4 regions of the Colwellia sp. MB3u-8 genome follow, and region 1 is predicted to be linked to each of the others. Evidence: predicted binding sites of a transcription regulator. Region 1 holds the regulator's gene; each other region holds the start of a gene.
What was found. Region 1 encodes LexA, which represses DNA repair genes until DNA is damaged. Its sites were predicted from a motif close to TACTGTATNNNNATACAGTA; they were not measured.
Positions count from the first base shown of each region.

Region 2: a site for LexA is predicted at 2,528-2,547, ahead of recA (recombinase RecA). Genes of this name have one in related genera too.
Region 3: a site for LexA is predicted at 2,127-2,146, ahead of H4J54_RS16215 (SOS response-associated peptidase family protein). Genes of this name have one in related genera too.
Region 4: a site for LexA is predicted at 2,779-2,798, ahead of recN (DNA repair protein RecN). Genes of this name have one in related genera too.

Region 1 is NZ_JACGVA010000068.1:83,461-87,683, reverse strand. Features, by position in the region: gene coxB (cytochrome c oxidase subunit II) at 1-754, opposite strand, end outside; gene lexA (transcriptional repressor LexA) at 1,391-2,005, opposite strand; gene H4J54_RS12860 (hypothetical protein) at 2,351-2,653, shown strand; gene oxyR (DNA-binding transcriptional regulator OxyR) at 2,918-3,820, shown strand; gene ahpF (alkyl hydroperoxide reductase subunit F) at 3,953-4,223, opposite strand, start outside.
Region 2 is NZ_JACGVA010000066.1:127,372-131,594, reverse strand. Features, by position in the region: gene H4J54_RS11780 (XdhC family protein) at 1-1,089, opposite strand, end outside; gene recA (recombinase RecA) at 1,404-2,474, opposite strand; gene H4J54_RS11770 (diguanylate cyclase domain-containing protein) at 2,829-3,050, shown strand; gene H4J54_RS19480 (hypothetical protein) at 3,127-3,261, shown strand; gene fdhA (formaldehyde dehydrogenase, glutathione-independent) at 3,725-4,223, opposite strand, start outside.
Region 3 is NZ_JACGVA010000072.1:55,008-59,230, reverse strand. Features, by position in the region: gene H4J54_RS16220 (DNA-J related domain-containing protein) at 401-976, shown strand; gene H4J54_RS16215 (SOS response-associated peptidase family protein) at 1,363-2,055, opposite strand; gene H4J54_RS16210 (EAL domain-containing protein) at 3,024-4,223, shown strand, end outside.
Region 4 is NZ_JACGVA010000060.1:691-4,913, reverse strand. Features, by position in the region: gene H4J54_RS08520 (RnfH family protein) at 1-300, shown strand, start outside; gene H4J54_RS08515 (outer membrane protein assembly factor BamE) at 581-928, opposite strand; gene recN (DNA repair protein RecN) at 1,034-2,698, opposite strand; gene nadK (NAD(+) kinase) at 2,874-3,755, opposite strand; gene grpE (nucleotide exchange factor GrpE) at 3,940-4,223, shown strand, end outside.

The sequences.
Region 1 (4,223 bases):
CATTTAACGACGCCGCTTCAGCAGCTGCTGCATTGGCTTGCATTTGCTTTTGCTCATCAAGCCAAATGGCGTAATCTGCTTCAGACTTAACTTCAACCACTATCGGCATAAAGCCGTGGTCTTTGCCACACAACTCAGCACATTGGCCACGATAAACACCGGGTTCATCGACCTTGGTCCAAGCTTCATTAATAAAGCCTGGGTTAGCATCTTGTTTTACCGCAAATGCCGGTACCCACCAAGCATGGATAACATCATCAGAAGTAATAACAAAACGCACTTTTTTATTGATTGGAATAACCAAAGGACGATCAACTTCTAACAGGTAATGTTCACCTTTTTCTGCTGAGGTACCATCTTGGTTTTCGTATTGTTCACGCGGAGTAGAAAGCACTGAATAAAATTCAAGGTCTTGATCAAAGTATTTATAATGCCATTTCCACTGAGAACCCGTTACTTGAATGGTTAAATCCGCATCATCGTTATTTTCCATATCGATCAGCGTAATAGTGGCTGGAAAAGCCATAGCAATTAGAATAACAACAGGAATCGCTGTCCAAAGAATTTCAACTTTTGTGCTTTCATGAAAGGTTGCTGGTTTAAAGCCTTTTGATTTACGGTGAAACACCATAGACCAAAACATAGCACCAAAGACCACAACACCAATAGCAGTACAGATATAGAGCACTAGCATATGTAAATCATATACGTCTCTGCTCACCTCAGTAACACCTTTAGTTAAGTTCAGCGACATCTCTGCCCACACTGAACTAGAGAACAAGCCCCCTAGCAACAACAAACCTAGGTTACGTCTTTTCACACGACATCTCCTTCACCTTTAATTTAGGCCAAATAACATATTTTCATTATGAAAACCGGCTATTTAGCGCATACATTTATTATTATTTAAGTGACGCATTAATCAACAGTTGCCAATTGCGCCCTATTGTTTTTTTGTACGTTTTCCAGACTAGAATTACTTAAAACTTGATAGGGGTCAATTTTTAATTTCAAAAGCATGATAAATAAAAACCAATAAATACAATAGAGTAAATGCCCTAAACTGGACGACAAGTAGATTTTTAAAAGGATGGCTGCAATGTTCATATTTTGTTCAAGGCATAATTTTCATGCTGAATAATAAATAATCAACACAGAAACTTGCTGTATAAAAAGCAAGCTATTAGCGGTATTTATTGCCGAACAGGAGGATTGTTCTAACCAAAAAAATTGAGGTACATATTAGGCACAGAAATGGTTATCAAGCATAAGAAATACGCAGATTTTAACCCCCTAGATTAAACCTAGTGATAGTTAAATCTGCGAAATATAATGTAGAAAAATCTAGTTTAGGTAAATATTAGCATTTATGAAGTAAGTGCAAGCTGAACTACATCCAATCAGCCGCGCGAATAACACCAACGGCTAGACCTTCGATATTAAATTGCTGAAACTTTAAATCGACCTTAATCGGTGCAAAATCTTCATTTTCAGCATGTAAATAAACCACATTGCCCTCACGTTTAAAACGCTTAACGGTAACATCGTCTTCCACACGAGCAACAATCACTTGACCATTTTGCACGTCGGTTGTTTGATGAACAGCCAACAAGTCGCCATCCATAATGCCGATATCTTTCATGCTCTCGCCATTAACACGCAATAAATAATCAGCCGGAGGATGAAATAAATTGCCATCAACTTTGTAATGCTGCTCAACATGTTCTTGCGCCAAAATAGGCTCACCGGCCGCTACACGACCAATAAGTGGCAAACCATCTTCAGCGATAAACTCTTGTGTAAGACGAATACCACGCGATGTGCCAGGTAGCATTTCAATATAACCTTTCTTCGCTAGCGCTTTTAAATGTTCTTCTGCTGCATTGGCCGACTTAAAACCAAAAAAAGCAGCAATTTCAGCACGCGTTGGCGGCATACCTGTGTCGGAAATTTTTTCTCGGATCAGATCAAAAATCTGCTGTTGTCTGGGGGTTAAAGGGCGCATAGTTGTTCCTTAAGCTACTTAAGAGCGAGCCTGTATTTTTACACAGTATTACTGTTATTGTATACAGGCTGTAATTAAACGCAAGAAAATAATCATCCGCCTTTGCTAGTTTGGGTTTTAGTTGCAATGGTGGTGTTTCTAAAAACATTAAGTGCTCAATCCATGTTGTTGTAAGCGGCTTTCACGATTAAAATCAGTTAGGTGTGCATCACGGTCAATTTCATTGTTGATGAATCAAAAAGCACTGCTGATTAAGGTCATTAAAATAGCCATGAATAAAACTATTAACCTTGCTCAAACAGCAGGTATATAGGTTAATAAAACGTAGAAGGTGAATGGAAAATAATGAATAAAGACGAATATTTAGATTGTTGCCAAGCACAGTTGCTGAAAGTTTTTAGCCTCGCAAAAAATCATAAAAAAGATGATAAGCAAAAATTCAGGGCTGAAGGTTTTATCCATGCGGGTAAAGCGTTAGGCGTTATATCTCATGCAGAGGCTGTCGACGTTATCGCGCGAGCTCACTTTCAGGTATTTGGTGAAAGTATTGAATCTCGCCAAAATAGAAAAGCGAGCTTAAAAGAAGCTGTTGCTAAAGGTGATGAAAATTTTATTAACATTCCGGCTTATGAGCGATCAAAGCTATAATGCTTCAATCTCCCTCAACTCCTTAAGACTTTAAGACCTCAAAGTACCGTAAGTCATTTTACACAATGGCTTAAATACCCAGTGATGCAATAAGCGCCTCAGTTAACCAAGCTGTTGGCAAGTTTATAGCCTTTGCAAGCATGGTTTAGTCTGGGTATTAGCGCTTTCATTGCAGGCTTGGCTTGTCAGTATTCTAGCTAAACTCAGTACCTTAAGTTAACATCAATCTAGCTATCAACCACCTCATATCAATAGATGTAAACTATGATAAAAATTCGTGATTTAGAATATCTAACGGCCATTGCCGAATATAAGCATTTTGGCCATGCCGCTGAGGCTTGCTTTGTTAGTCAACCAACGCTAAGTGGTCAAATTCAAAAACTAGAACAACGCCTTAAGCTAACCTTAATTGAACGCCAACCGCGCAATGTTATGCTAACACCCGCAGGAGAAAAGTTAGTACAACAAGCTCGGCAAGTACTTAACGCCGCGAATAACTTTGAAGAAGCGGCAAAAGCGCTACTTGATCCCCTGTCAGGTGATTTACATATAGGCTTAATACCGACGTTAGCGCCATATATATTGCCGCATATTATGCCGGCACTAAACAGCAATCTAGCGAAAATAAACTTCTATTTACATGAAAATAGAACGCAAGATTTACTGCAACAATTGGAAACAGGTAAACTCGATATTTTAATTTTGCCTTGGTTGCCAGAAATGGCGCGTTTTGAACGTTACGATTTATTCACTGAGCCCTTGGTGATGGCAACGTCACCTTCACATCCACTGGCTAATAAAACTAAAGTAACATTTGATGATTTACATAATCAAAAAATTCTCACTTTAGAAGATGGCCATTGTTTGAGAGATCAAGCCATGGGCTATTGCTTTAGCGCTGGTGCGGAGGAAGATCATAGTTTTCGAGCCACCAGTCTTGAAACCTTACGTTATATGGTGGCCAGCAATATGGGTATTACGCTGCTACCACAGTTGGCGACAATTAATTATGCTCCACAAAAGCATATTCATTACATTCCTTTTGAAAGCCCGCAGCCGGTGCGTGAAATATCTTTACTTTGTCGTGCTGGTTACGCGCGTATGGAAAGTGTTAGAGCGGTGGTTAATGAAGTGCGCCAAGCAATGACGGGGTTATTTGATGAATAAATTAGCTATATTTCACAACACGCTTATTAGCTTCGACCAAAAACGCTATCGTTGCCAACGATAGCGTTTATTTTTTGAGTACTTATTGCACTAGCGTTTCAGTACTAATTAAAGCGACGAATTAATCCGCCATTAGGCTGCAGCTTCGCTAACGCTTTCAGTGTTTTCAAGCGGGTTCGGTGTTCTAATTAAATAATCGAATGCACCTAATGCTGCTGTTGCACCACTGCCCATAGCGATAATAATTTGTTTAAATGGCGTGTTTGTTACATCGCCCGCCGCATAAACACCCGCGATATTGGTTTCACCTTTGTGGTTAATGATCACCTCGCCTCGCTCGGTTAAATCAACACTTCCTTGCAAAAACTTTGAATTTGGCACTAAACCAATTTGTACGAAAATA
Region 2 (4,223 bases), on a different contig from region 1:
AAATTTACCTGACAAGGCTAAACCGCTGCGATGATGCAAGATACTGTGACATTGCGCTAAAATAGACAAGGCAATCGACTCGGGCAATTCACCACCAATATCAAGGCCAACAGGGCCATTAACATGACGCATTAACCAAGCTCTGTCTTCAATATTAGCGAGTGTTTCAACATTACCTCTTCGTTCAGTTGGGCCTAATAAACCAATATATTTTGCAATATTATTTTCATGCAGCAAACTTAACCAAGCAGCGTCCAAATTCAAATTGTGCGTCATCAACACGGCGGCATCAAGTTGGCGAAATTGTGCTATTTGAGAAAAGTCGTTGGGATGAATTCTAAAAATTTCTGAGGCCTGCTTAAAACTGCTGCTGCGGGCATAGCTAGAGCGATGATCAACAAGCGTTACCCGCCAGCCCATCTGCGCCGCCATTGACACTAAAGGAATAGCATCTGAGCCTCCACCAAAAATCCATAAATTAGTCGGTGCAGATATTTTGGTTATCGACACTTGATCTTGGCCAATGGTGATATTGCTGTGCGCTGTTGCCTGTTTTATCATTTGCCTTAGAGCATCTTGCTTAACGTTTTCTTGCCCCTGAGCTGTTGTTACTAATAACTGGCCAACATTATCAAACAAACTGATGTTATTTAACGCCTGCGGTGTTGATTCATCAGTTAAAAATATTTGTTGTAAATAGCTTGCTTGCCCCTCTTGCATGCGCTTAAAAAGCTTGGTAAATAAGACTTGATGTGCAGCTGTGACATATTGCAATAATACGCCTATTTTACCTTTGCAGCCTACGCCTAGCTCTGCTGCATAGCCATCTTCTTCTAGCATATCGTATACAACGTAATGGGCTTGCTTGCTATCAAATACTTTTTTCGCATGTAAAACAATATTGGCTTCTAAACAGCCGCCACTGACTAAACCAAGCGATTGTCCCAAGCTATTAACCAGCATGATAGCACCCGGCGAGCGATAACTTGAGCCCGCTTTATTTACTATAGTGGCAATTACCCAGTCAAGTTTTTCGCTATGATTTAAGTAATGTTCAATCAGGGAGTAATGAGAGTGATTATTAAGCAATGGTAAACCTTAAAGTTATTGGGAGCTGGTCACGGGTCTTTAATTTATTATAACAAGTTGGGTAAAGTTAAAAAACATCGAATTTGTATCTATTTACTCTGTGTATCGGTCAAAATCCTAGCTTTTAACATCGACTGACATGGAGGGTGAATATGCTATGCAGTCATATACTGAGATGAAACATGTCGTTAGAGCAATGCTGAAGCAACTAACAAGATGGCGAAGATTGGCAATGTTCTGATTATATAAAGTTTTTGATATTAAAAAAGCCACTTTACAGTGGCTTTTTCATTAAAAGTAAAACTCGCTAATAATTATTTAACGACTTCTTCAGTGGCTTTAGTTGTTTTGGCTGCTTTAACTGGTTTATCTGTTTCAGCCGCTTCAGGCAGTTTATTTTTCGATAATAGTGCTTCACGTAAACGTGTATCAATTTCTTTTGCTATTTTAGGATTATCTTTCAAGTACTTAGCTGCGTTTGCTTTACCTTGACCAATTTTGTCGCCTTTATAACTATACCAAGCGCCGGCTTTTTCAACCATTTCATTTTTAACGCCAAGGTCAACTAACTCACCTAAACTATTAATACCTTCACCATATAGAATTTGAAACTCAGCTTGCTTAAAAGGTGGTGCTATTTTATTTTTAACCACTTTAACACGTGTTTCATTACCAATAATTTCGTCACCATTTTTAACCGCGCCAATACGGCGTATATCTAAACGTATAGAAGCATAAAATTTTAAGGCGTTACCACCTGTTGTGGTTTCTGGAGAGCCAAACATTACACCAATTTTCATTCGAATTTGGTTGATAAAGATAATCATGGTATTTGATTTTTTCAAATTACCGGTTAATTTACGCATGGCTTGTGATAACATACGAGCTTGTAAGCCCATGTGTGAATCACCCATATCGCCTTCAATTTCAGCTTTTGGTGTTAACGCAGCCACCGAGTCGACAACAATAACGTCAATAGCACCTGAGCGAGTTAACATGTCACAAATTTCAAGCGCTTGCTCACCCGTATCCGGTTGAGAAACCAACAATTCGTTAATATCTACGCCCAATTTTGCCGCATAGACAGGGTCAAGTGCATGCTCAGCATCAACAAATGCACAAATTTTACCATTACGTTGTGCTTCAGCAATAACTTCAAGTGTCAGGGTTGTTTTACCACTTGACTCTGGACCATAAATTTCAACAACACGACCTAGAGGTAAGCCGCCAGCACCTAAAGCAATATCTAATCCTAATGAACCGGTAGAGATTGTTTCAACGTCCATGGTGTTATTGTCACCTAACTTCATGATAGAACCTTTACCAAATTGACGTTCGATTTGGCTTAAGGCAGCTGATAATGCTTTTTCTTTGTTATCGTCCATTTATTACTCCACGAGAGGTTTAGGTGCTTAATTTGTTTTGATGAAACAAAGTATACTGTATAGTCGTACAGTATCAAGGTTTTTATTAGATTATTTTATTTATATATAAAAACAAAATAACCTATAGATATTAACCGTTGAAAAATAAAGAGTTTATTAACAAAAGTAACTTTATAAATTTTTCATTTGAAAAGTTACTATTACAGTTATCAATCTTTACACAGTGGTTTTATATGATTAGTTTAACTGATGAATTTTATCAAAAATAGAAAAATTGATCACCTGTCTTACGCATAATCTATGCCCTTAATACTTTCATCAATTTTAGTTACGGCAGTTCAATGATGCAGTTCAATGATAATAATAACAAAAGAACTTTCCTCACACACTCCTATGAGTTTATTATTATTTGACCTTGATTACTTCAAACGTATTAATGATACTTGGGGCCATGAGATTGGTGATCGTCTGCTACAAAAAATATCAACCGAGCACAACTTACCCTGCGAAAAAACGATGGTGTCGGTCGCACTGGCGCTGAAGAGTTCATGGTGGTTTTACCTGATTCTACACTAGACAGTGCAGTAGAGATATTGCACAACGTTTATGTGACTGTATTGCAGCAATAAATATAAAACTTTGAAGATAATCGATGGTTACTATCAGCTTAGATGTTGCCCAACTCAGTGACATTGACACGACCGTGTCGTTGTTAACTCAGCGGGCAGATAATGCATGGTATCGAGCGAAAGACTCAGGACGAAATTGCGTTGAAGTTGAGAGATAAATGCCTAAGTAGCAATAACACTATTTTGTAGATAGGGCTTTCAAATAATTGCTCGACCTTGCTTTTATTATCTTTTTATTTGTCAATTTACGGATTAATTTTGGCGGTTTCCTCATTGTGATCCTTTTAGACATCAGCTGTTAGGTGACGAGCTGCGGTTAGGTTTTCTGGTTTGGCTGATATCTAAAAACTTTAATGGAGCAGTCCAAATTAAGATTAAATCCTATCTCGCTTTGTGTCCGAAACCGCTATATAAATTTATCAAGTAAATAAAAATTGACTGTAAACTTTATACCGCAACCGCCCGTGTAACGCTACCAAATAATGCTATGCCCTGTAAAATAGTCCTGAGTCAAGTGCATAGTCATCTAAATTAAAGCGTCCTTATTCATAGAGGCTGAATAATTACTCAAACGGCGCATTTAATACGCCGTTTGCTGTAATGAAGCTAGACTTTTCTATATTAAACCACCATTGAATGAGGGTCGATCACAAACTTTTGCGCGGCACCTTGATCAAAGGCACTGTAACCTTCAGGTGCACCATCGAGTGAAATTACTTGTACATTAACAGCTTTGGCAATTTGCACTTTATCCCATAAAATGGCTTGCATTAAATTGCGATGATATTTCATTACTGGACATTGCCCTGTGACAAAATAGTGCGATTTAGCCCAACCAAGGCCAAAGTTCATACTAAGTTGGCCTGTTTTAGCCGCTTCGGTAGATGCACCAGGATCGCCAGTGACATAAAGCCCTGGAATACCGATTCCACCACCCGCACGCGTTACCTCCATCATAGTATTAAGTACAATTGCAGGCTGTTCTTGATGATGGCTACAGCCATGGCTATGGGCTTCAAAACCAACACAATCTACTGCTGCATCAACTTCAGGAACACCTAATATTTGTTCGATCATGTCTGGCACCGTTGCATCTTGACGTAAATCAATGGTTTCACAA
Region 3 (4,223 bases), on a different contig from region 1:
ACATGCGATCCCTTTCGTTGAGTTTTACTCAAATTTTTTTATCGTTTAAATAAAGCGAGTCATGAAAAAGTCTATATCAAATAATTTCTGGCTAATGAATGGGTATCTATTGATTGATCTTTCATGTCTATATTCTGTAATGTTCAGCTTTCGTCTCTAAAAAGTCTATTAAGCGCTGTTTTATATCTTCATAAAATGGTCTTCTATTCGCTAACAGTGGATATTTTGGCTGAGCTGAAACGCTTAATAGTTAGTACTATTTTGACCTGACATCCTCATTATTGCTATGGTTTGCTTAAGAGCGAGCAAGATACTCTTGACTCTAACCGGTAAACGCTAACTTCTACTGTACCAGCTGACAGTCATTTGTGTGCAATAAATAAAAGGGGAACTGAAACCTATGACCAATCCTTTAATTATTTCGATACTGAGATATTTAAGAGAGCAGAAAAGTTCCTGCTCGCTGCTTGATTTGGTGAAGCTTTGTGAACAAGACTTTCTTGCGCTTATTCTAACGGATGTCGCTCCTCAGATAGCCATTTTCCAAAAGAATTTTTTTGTTATGAATGCGCTTTATCAAATTCAACATGATATTCAAACAGAGGGTTTTTCACTGACAATTTTTCCTTTAGAAATCTGTCTGATGCCACATTGCGATGGCGTTAAAAATTCCCTGACCACGCGCGATAATGATCTGGCCCACTACTATTTAAACTGGTCTAATTTGAATAATATCACTGTTGAAGAGGTTGAATCACTTTTTGCTAGTTTTTGGCAAAGATATCAGGCGGTAGATAAGGTTGGCGATGCTCTGACGACGTTAGGACTAAATCAAGGTGTGGATTGGTCTAAGATACGTCATGCTTACCAAAAAAAAGTTTTCATTAATCACCCTGATAAAGGCGGCAGCAAAGATGACTTTATCAAAACCCGAGAAGCCTATGAAATCTTAAAGTTTTGTTATTCTAAAACTTAACGGAAATTTTTTATTTATTTCTAATTCGTTAAGGGCCATATTAGGCCTTAGAAAACCACTCATTAAACTTTAAGTAAGTTTAACGCTAAGTTCGTATTTCACATCATGACTAAGACCAACTATGATAGATCAGCTCTACTTTGTTACCCAAGCCAATAATTCTAGTCTGTTAATGTTTGAACATCTACTTTTTGTGCTAAGTTTGCATTAGCTTATCAAGTCAACAATGGGTAATGTTCGTTCCTTATCTGCATCTGCTGAAGTGTCATATTTTCTATCAAAACACGTGTTAATACTTGTTAAAATAAGATGTTTTTTTGCCCAAGGATGACCACTGGCTCTAAAAAAAACAGTATTTAATTGAGCGTTAAGGCCAGCATATAGAATCAATCATGGTTAATAAGCTGTGACTCGGAGATGGTTTTATAAGTCATAGGTTTATCAATCTGGTGAGCAATAAGATTTTGTGGAATATGGGGTTGTAGCAAGTGTTCAAATTGCTCAACCTCATTAAATTGAGTATTTAGCCACCTATCTACTAATAGTGATTCTTGCGGTAGGATTAGCGGCATTGCTTTGCTGTGAATTTTCATCAGCTTTGGGTGTGGAGGCAAGGTGATAACCGAGCAGCTAAGTTTTATTTCACCTGTTGTTTGGTGCTTCCATTCACGGCACAAACCCCCAAGTATTAAGCCACCTGACTCTGCTGCCATATCGTAATAATGTATAGGTTTTTTATTCAAAAATTCAGTTTCACCAAAACCTTTAACCACAATAACACATCGTGAACTACGGTACGCTTGATAACCTGCACTTCTTGGGGTATTTAACTTATCATATCGTGTATTAAATGAAGTAAATTGAGACGGTTTAAAACCATTTACCCTTTGGTCTAACAGTAACCACCAAGTAGCGTTTTCCACACGCCGTTGTTCACCTACATTTCTGACAATGGAAATGGTATCTGTCGCTTTTACACAACGACTATCAATAGGGTTATCGATTACCTTGTTAATTTTTAAGCTGGTATAAAGTTTTTTAACACCTTTATCAAAGGTCATATTGAACCGACCGCACATGTTTTTTATTCCTCATGAATTACAGGCTATCTTAGCAACGAATTTTAGCTATATCTCGCCAGTTAACGGTTAACTGCAAGCTTAAAAAGTAACACTTCATTGACTATTTTTCCGTTTGCCCTTCAGCACCTAGCTTTAACATGCCTTGACCATAGCGATTATTAATGGGCTAATGTTAAAGAGCTTGGGTATTTAAAAGCAGAGAATATTGAGTACCTACAAAGACACTAAGTCACTTTTTTTCGCTCTATGGGTTGGCGTATATGTATGTTAATCAGAAAAAGTCCCTAAAAGAACAAAGTTATCCTCGCCTAAAGGCTAATTATTTCGAGAAAAATTTGCCCCCCAGCTTTATATTCAACTACACAGCTTGCATGGCCAATTTTATGCTTTTTACGCGCTAATGGCTTGCATTACACGCCAGATAAAGGGCTTGCTTGCTAAACTTGTCTTTCTTTGTTGATAACAACACGCTTAGTCAAATCCCTATTTATCATGTTAATTCCACTTACCGCTGATTATTTGCTTACGTTTAATTTGATTTATAAAATAGACCAGCCAAAGCTTTATCTCTGACAAGCTTATTTTACGCCCTAGTCGTTGAATTTAATTAAAAAATAATTTCATTAATACTAAAATAGTGACTTAATAGTAATATTTCTGTTACATTATTGATAATAGAAATATTAAATTTTTTAGCGACTATTGAACTGTCGATTATTTTGTTTGTTATTTTACTGATTATAAAGTTATTTGTACTTTTGGGTTATTTGTACAATGTGGCACCTTTGACGTGCAATCATTCTGTATAGCAAGGTAATATAAGCGAGTAAAAATATCTAACAAGCATAAGACTACAAGCTGTTGAGCGAAATAATGTTTGCCGTAACAAAAATGTGGTGAGTCTTGAAAAGTTAACCGAAAGGGCACATTCCGAATTATCATTCACTTAGATGAGTATGTATTTCTTGATATTTTCCGAATTCAGCAAAAGAATTTCCACCGCTTTAATTGCTATCATTTTACTTACTATTGTCGTCAGCTTTGCTGGCCTTATTCATAATATTGACCAAAAAAATATCAACGAATTAAATAGTGACTTTACTATTAATAGTAGCTATTACATTGATAAAAACAACAATGTTGACCTTAAAAATATCTTAAGTAATACTGACTTTATCGCTAGTAAATTAAATAGTATTCCTTATGCATTAGCACAGCAAAGTTATTGGATAAAACTATCTCTGCATTATCCTATTGATAAAAAATCGATAACTACTAGCGCGCAAAAAAGCTTTATTCAAGGTAGTGGCAACAAGCAACTAATATTGATGGCCGAACATAGTATGCTTGATACTTTTATCGTTTATCAACTAAATGCCTTTACTGCGCCAGAAAAAATTTACCATAAACGCGCCAATTCAAAAGAGTTAAGCCAAAATGTTTACCCTTATGCAAGACTAAAGCTGAATCAATTCGGCCATAGTGAATTCCTGATAAAAGTGAAAAATTCTGGTCCTCCTAATATTCCTCTGCTGTTATTTACCCCGCAAGACTTCGAACAAAGAGTAATGCTATCTCAATTAATATATGGCGCATTTATCGGCATATTACTCATCATGGCAATATATAACTTAGTATTATTTTTTGCTGACAAAAATAAAGTTTATTTATTGTATATTGGTTACTTATTATCTGCTTTTGCAGTGCTGTCCTCATTAACAGGTTATGGATATTTTCTTTTCTCCGACTGGGTAATGCAGTTACTCAATAAATATATTATTTTTACACATTTTTTACTGATTATTTTTTTACTGTTATTTACGCTTTATTTTTTACGTTATGACCGTTTAAAACATTGGGCTTACAAATATTCACTTGTATTTAGTATTGTTATTAGTTCATTAGGGCTATATTCTCTTTCGCTCGACGAATTAACACAAACTAAACTTTTTTTCTCTCTGCAACCACTATTTTATATTGTCGTACTCTTTTTAATTCTTAACCGCCTAAAACGAGATTTTTTATGGGCACGTTTTTACTTCTTGTCCTGGTTGCCCTTATTAATTGGCGCTATTATTCAACCTATGGTGCTGTTTAATCAACTTGAATATAGCTTTTTGACCGGTAATGCACTCCTATTTGCCATCATGATTGAAGTCACCTTT
Region 4 (4,223 bases), on a different contig from region 1:
GTGGTTTACGGCACACCAACACGACAAGAGATTATTAGCTGTACCGTTGAGCCTAACACTACGTTAGAGCAAGCCATTTTAGCTTCTGGCATAGTTGAAGAGTTTCCTGAAATAGATTTAGCCGTTAATAAGGTGGGTATTTGGAATCGCTTAGCTAAGTTAACCGATACGGTGAAAGACTTAGATCGTATTGAAATTTACCGTCCACTGCTTGCTGACCCGAAAGAAGTGCGTAAACGCAGAGCAGAAAAAGCCAAAGAAGAAGGCCGGGCTAATAAAATTACTGGCGGTCGGGTTTAGTCATACCGAGGTAATACTGGCGAGAGTTAATTTACTCTTTTGATATATGACCTAGGATATCTGACTTAGCTAGGTAATTTAGGTGATTTATTAAAAATTTAGCCATAAAAAAGCATGTCCTACAATAGACATGCTTTATCTTCAGGATGAACCTTATATCAAGATCACATGGAAGTTCCTAGCCATTAAAGTCATTAATGGCTGCACTGCATCAGTACATTGTTGGACGCCAATGTGAAAGAGTGATGATGTTCAAAAAACAACTAACCTAGTTAACCCGCTAGTTAACCATAGGTACGTTATAGCTTTCCGGTAATTCAAAATCACCTTCAGCATTAACAACCTTGTTATTATCAAAGGTAATGGTAAATTGTTTTTTTGCGTTAAATTCGTCGCTTCGACCTGATTTGAAACGATAAACATAATGCCAAATATCTTTATTAAACGCGCCTTGAACAACAGGGCTACCTAATACAAACTTAACTTGTTCTTTTGTCATACCAATTTGAAGTTTGTCGATATCTTTTTGCTCTAAATAGTTTCCTTGTGGAATATCTATACGATAAACCCAGCTAGAACAGGCAGAAACAGACAAGGCGATTACAATAGCTAATACTCGAAAAAACATGTTAATTATAATTATCCTTTATAGTTTGAATGGGGATAATAGCGAAGCAGGCTAACAGATACAAAATAATTTTTAGTTTATTTTACCCGCTTGCTGATCTTTGCTTTATCCGGCCAGTAATTCTTGCGCGTTAGCTAGGCTATTTTCGGTAATTTTATCACCAGCCAGTAAGCGAGCAATTTCTTGGACGCGGCCATTGCTAGAAAGTTCAGTTACTGTGGTTTCTGTATGTTCACCATCGGTTAATTTAGCGACAAATAATTGTTGATGACCTTTACTGGCCACTTGCGGTAAGTGAGTTACACAAATAACCTGAGTATTTTTTGCTAATTGTTTCAACTTGCTACCTACCATAGCGGCGGTTGGGCCACTGATACCCACATCCACTTCATCAAATATTAAGGTAGGGGTAATAATTTTATCCGCCAGAATAACTTGCATCGCTAAGCTGATACGAGAAAGTTCGCCGCCTGAGGCAACTTTATTCATCGCTTCTAACGCTTGCCCTGGGTTTAAACTCGCAAGATAACTCACGCTGTCATTGCCGTTAACCGATAAGTTTTCGCTTTTATCTTGGCAAATATCGATGAAAAACTTGCCATACGGCATGTTGAGATCGGCCATGCTTTTGGTGATCATTTTACTTAACTTAGTGGCGGCTTTTTTTCTTGAATCAGACAAAATCAGTGCAGCCTGTTGATATTTTTGTTTTGCGGCCTCTATATCATCGTTAATTTGGTTTAAACGTGTTTCATCAGAGCTAAATAATTGTAGCTCTTGTAATAGCTGTTGATGAAAATTGGCTAATGAGCTGGCCGATACTTGATGTTTTTTAGCTAGCAGCACAGCGGTTGAATAACGCTCTTCTATTAAAGTATAAGCTTGTGGGTCAAGCTCTAAACTTTCGTAATAATGCTTAATTTCTTGGCTAGCGTCTTCAACTTGAATTAAGGCTTCGTTAAGCTGTTCTGCTATGGCTTTTAATGTCGGGTCATAGTTACCTAAAGCGGTAATTTGCTCGGTACTGTGCCGTAGGCCATCAACAACGTTAAATTGTTCATCTTCAGATAATTCTTGTACAGCAATTAAGGTTTCATTGAGGATGTGCTGACCATTACTTTGGCGGTTATAGTCAATTTCCAAGCTTTCAAATTCATCAAGTTGTAATGAAAACTCATCTAATTCGTTTACTTGATACTGTAATAATTGCTGTTTGGCTTCACGTTGTAGTTTGCTTTCTTGCAACAGTTGGGCTTCTTGGCTAAGTTCACGCCATTGATGGTAATAATATTTAACTTCATCTAACAAGTGCTGGTGGCTGGCATAAGCGTCAAGAATATTGCGTTGTTCAGCGGGTTTAACCAGTAGTTGATGGTTATGCTGACTGTGGATGTTGATCAGTAGTTGTCCAATTTCTTTTAGTTGCGTTAAAGGCACTTGGCTACCATTAATATAGGCTTTTGAGCGGCCTTCAGCAGAAATAACCCGCCGCAGAATACATTCATTTTCGAGCAACATATCATTGTTTTTTAGCCATTTTTTTGCTCTTTTGTTATTACTAGTATCAAAAGTGGCGGCTAACTCGGCTTTCGCGCAATTAGGTCTAACGACGTTGGTTACCGCCCTATCACCTAAGCAAAGCCCTAAGGCGTCAATCGCAATAGACTTACCTGCACCGGTTTCGCCGGTAATGGTAGTCATGCCTTGTTGCCAATCAATGTCGAGTGAACGCACAATGGCAAAATTTTGAATGTTGAGCTGCAATAACATAGTCGCCTCACTGTCTTTATCACAACGTTATATTGGATAAAGTGTTAATACCAATGGGTATGGTAACCAAAAAAACCAGATACTGTTAATTTATACAGTATCTGGTTTTTATTCAAGCTCTGTTTGCAACTTTATTTATATTTCGACATTCTACCCATCGCAGGTTTAAGTAATATCAGTAGAGTTTGTGACCCCAACCTAATTTATTTCTTAGTACATTAAAGTAGTTATGATCAAGTGGGTGTATTAGGCGTAGGGTAAATTCACTTTTTTTAATAATCACTTCATCACCGGGCATAACCGCTAAAATCACATGGCCATCGCAGCTAACCTGCAAGTTTTCATAGTTTTCATTAGCCAGTTTTAGTTTGATCTCGCTGTTACCGTCAACCACAATAGGTCGACTAGTTAACGTATGCGGAAACATAGGCACCAAGGAAAGGGCATTTAAATTGGGGGTTAATATTGGGCCACCCGCTGACATAGAATACGCGGTTGAGCCGGTAGGCGTTGAAACAATTAAACCATCAGAGCGTTGACTAAACATAAAGCTGCCATCGATATAAACTTCAAATTCGATCATGCTAGCGACTTTACCTGCATGCAGTACCGCTTCGTTCACCGCACTGTTTGAGCTTTTAAGTTTGCCGTGGCGATAAACTTCAGCTTCGATAATAAAGCGTTGTTCAGCGCGAGATTCACCTTTTAAAATGGCTTCAAGCGGGGTAATTAAATCATCAGGAGATAAATCGGTAAGAAAACCTAAATTGCCACGGTTAACCCCAATAACACCGACATTGTAACAAGCTAAAACTCTCGCCGCGCCTAACATATAGCCGTCACCACCAATCACAATAGCCAGATCGGCCTGCTCGCCAATACGGGTAAGTGACGCCATGACAACATTTTCAATATTAACGGTTTGGGCCACAGAGTTTTCTACCAGCACTTGATAGCCTTGCTGCGATAAATACTGATGTAAAGCTGCTATGGTTGAACTGGCACCTTCATGGTTAGGTTTACCAATTAAGCCAATAGTGCGGTATAAATTACTCATACGGTGCTTATAAATATGTAATATAATTAAGGACTATCAGCAGTTTCGCGCTATTTCGCTCGCTTGTAAAGTTGACTTTTTTTTAAATGATTTACTTTTGTGCTTGAATCATAAAAACAAACCCCCATAATTAGCATTATTATATTACCTATTTTGAAATTTAAGACCTACTTTGGAGTTTTTCATGGCCAACGAGTCAACAGAGAATAAAAGTGCTGAAGATATTTTAGCAGACAAATTAGCCACTGAAATTATTGAGGATGCAGAAGAGCAAGTTGAAGTTGAACTTGACGCCGCAGTCGAAAATATCAGTGCTGAGCAAGAAAAAATAAACGAGCTTGAACTCGCCTTAGCTACCGCTAAATCAACGGTTGCCGATCAAAAAGATTCAGTCATACGTGCGAAAGCAGAAGTTGACAATGTTCGTCGCCGTGCGTCACAAGACGTTGAAAAAGCACGTAAGTTTGC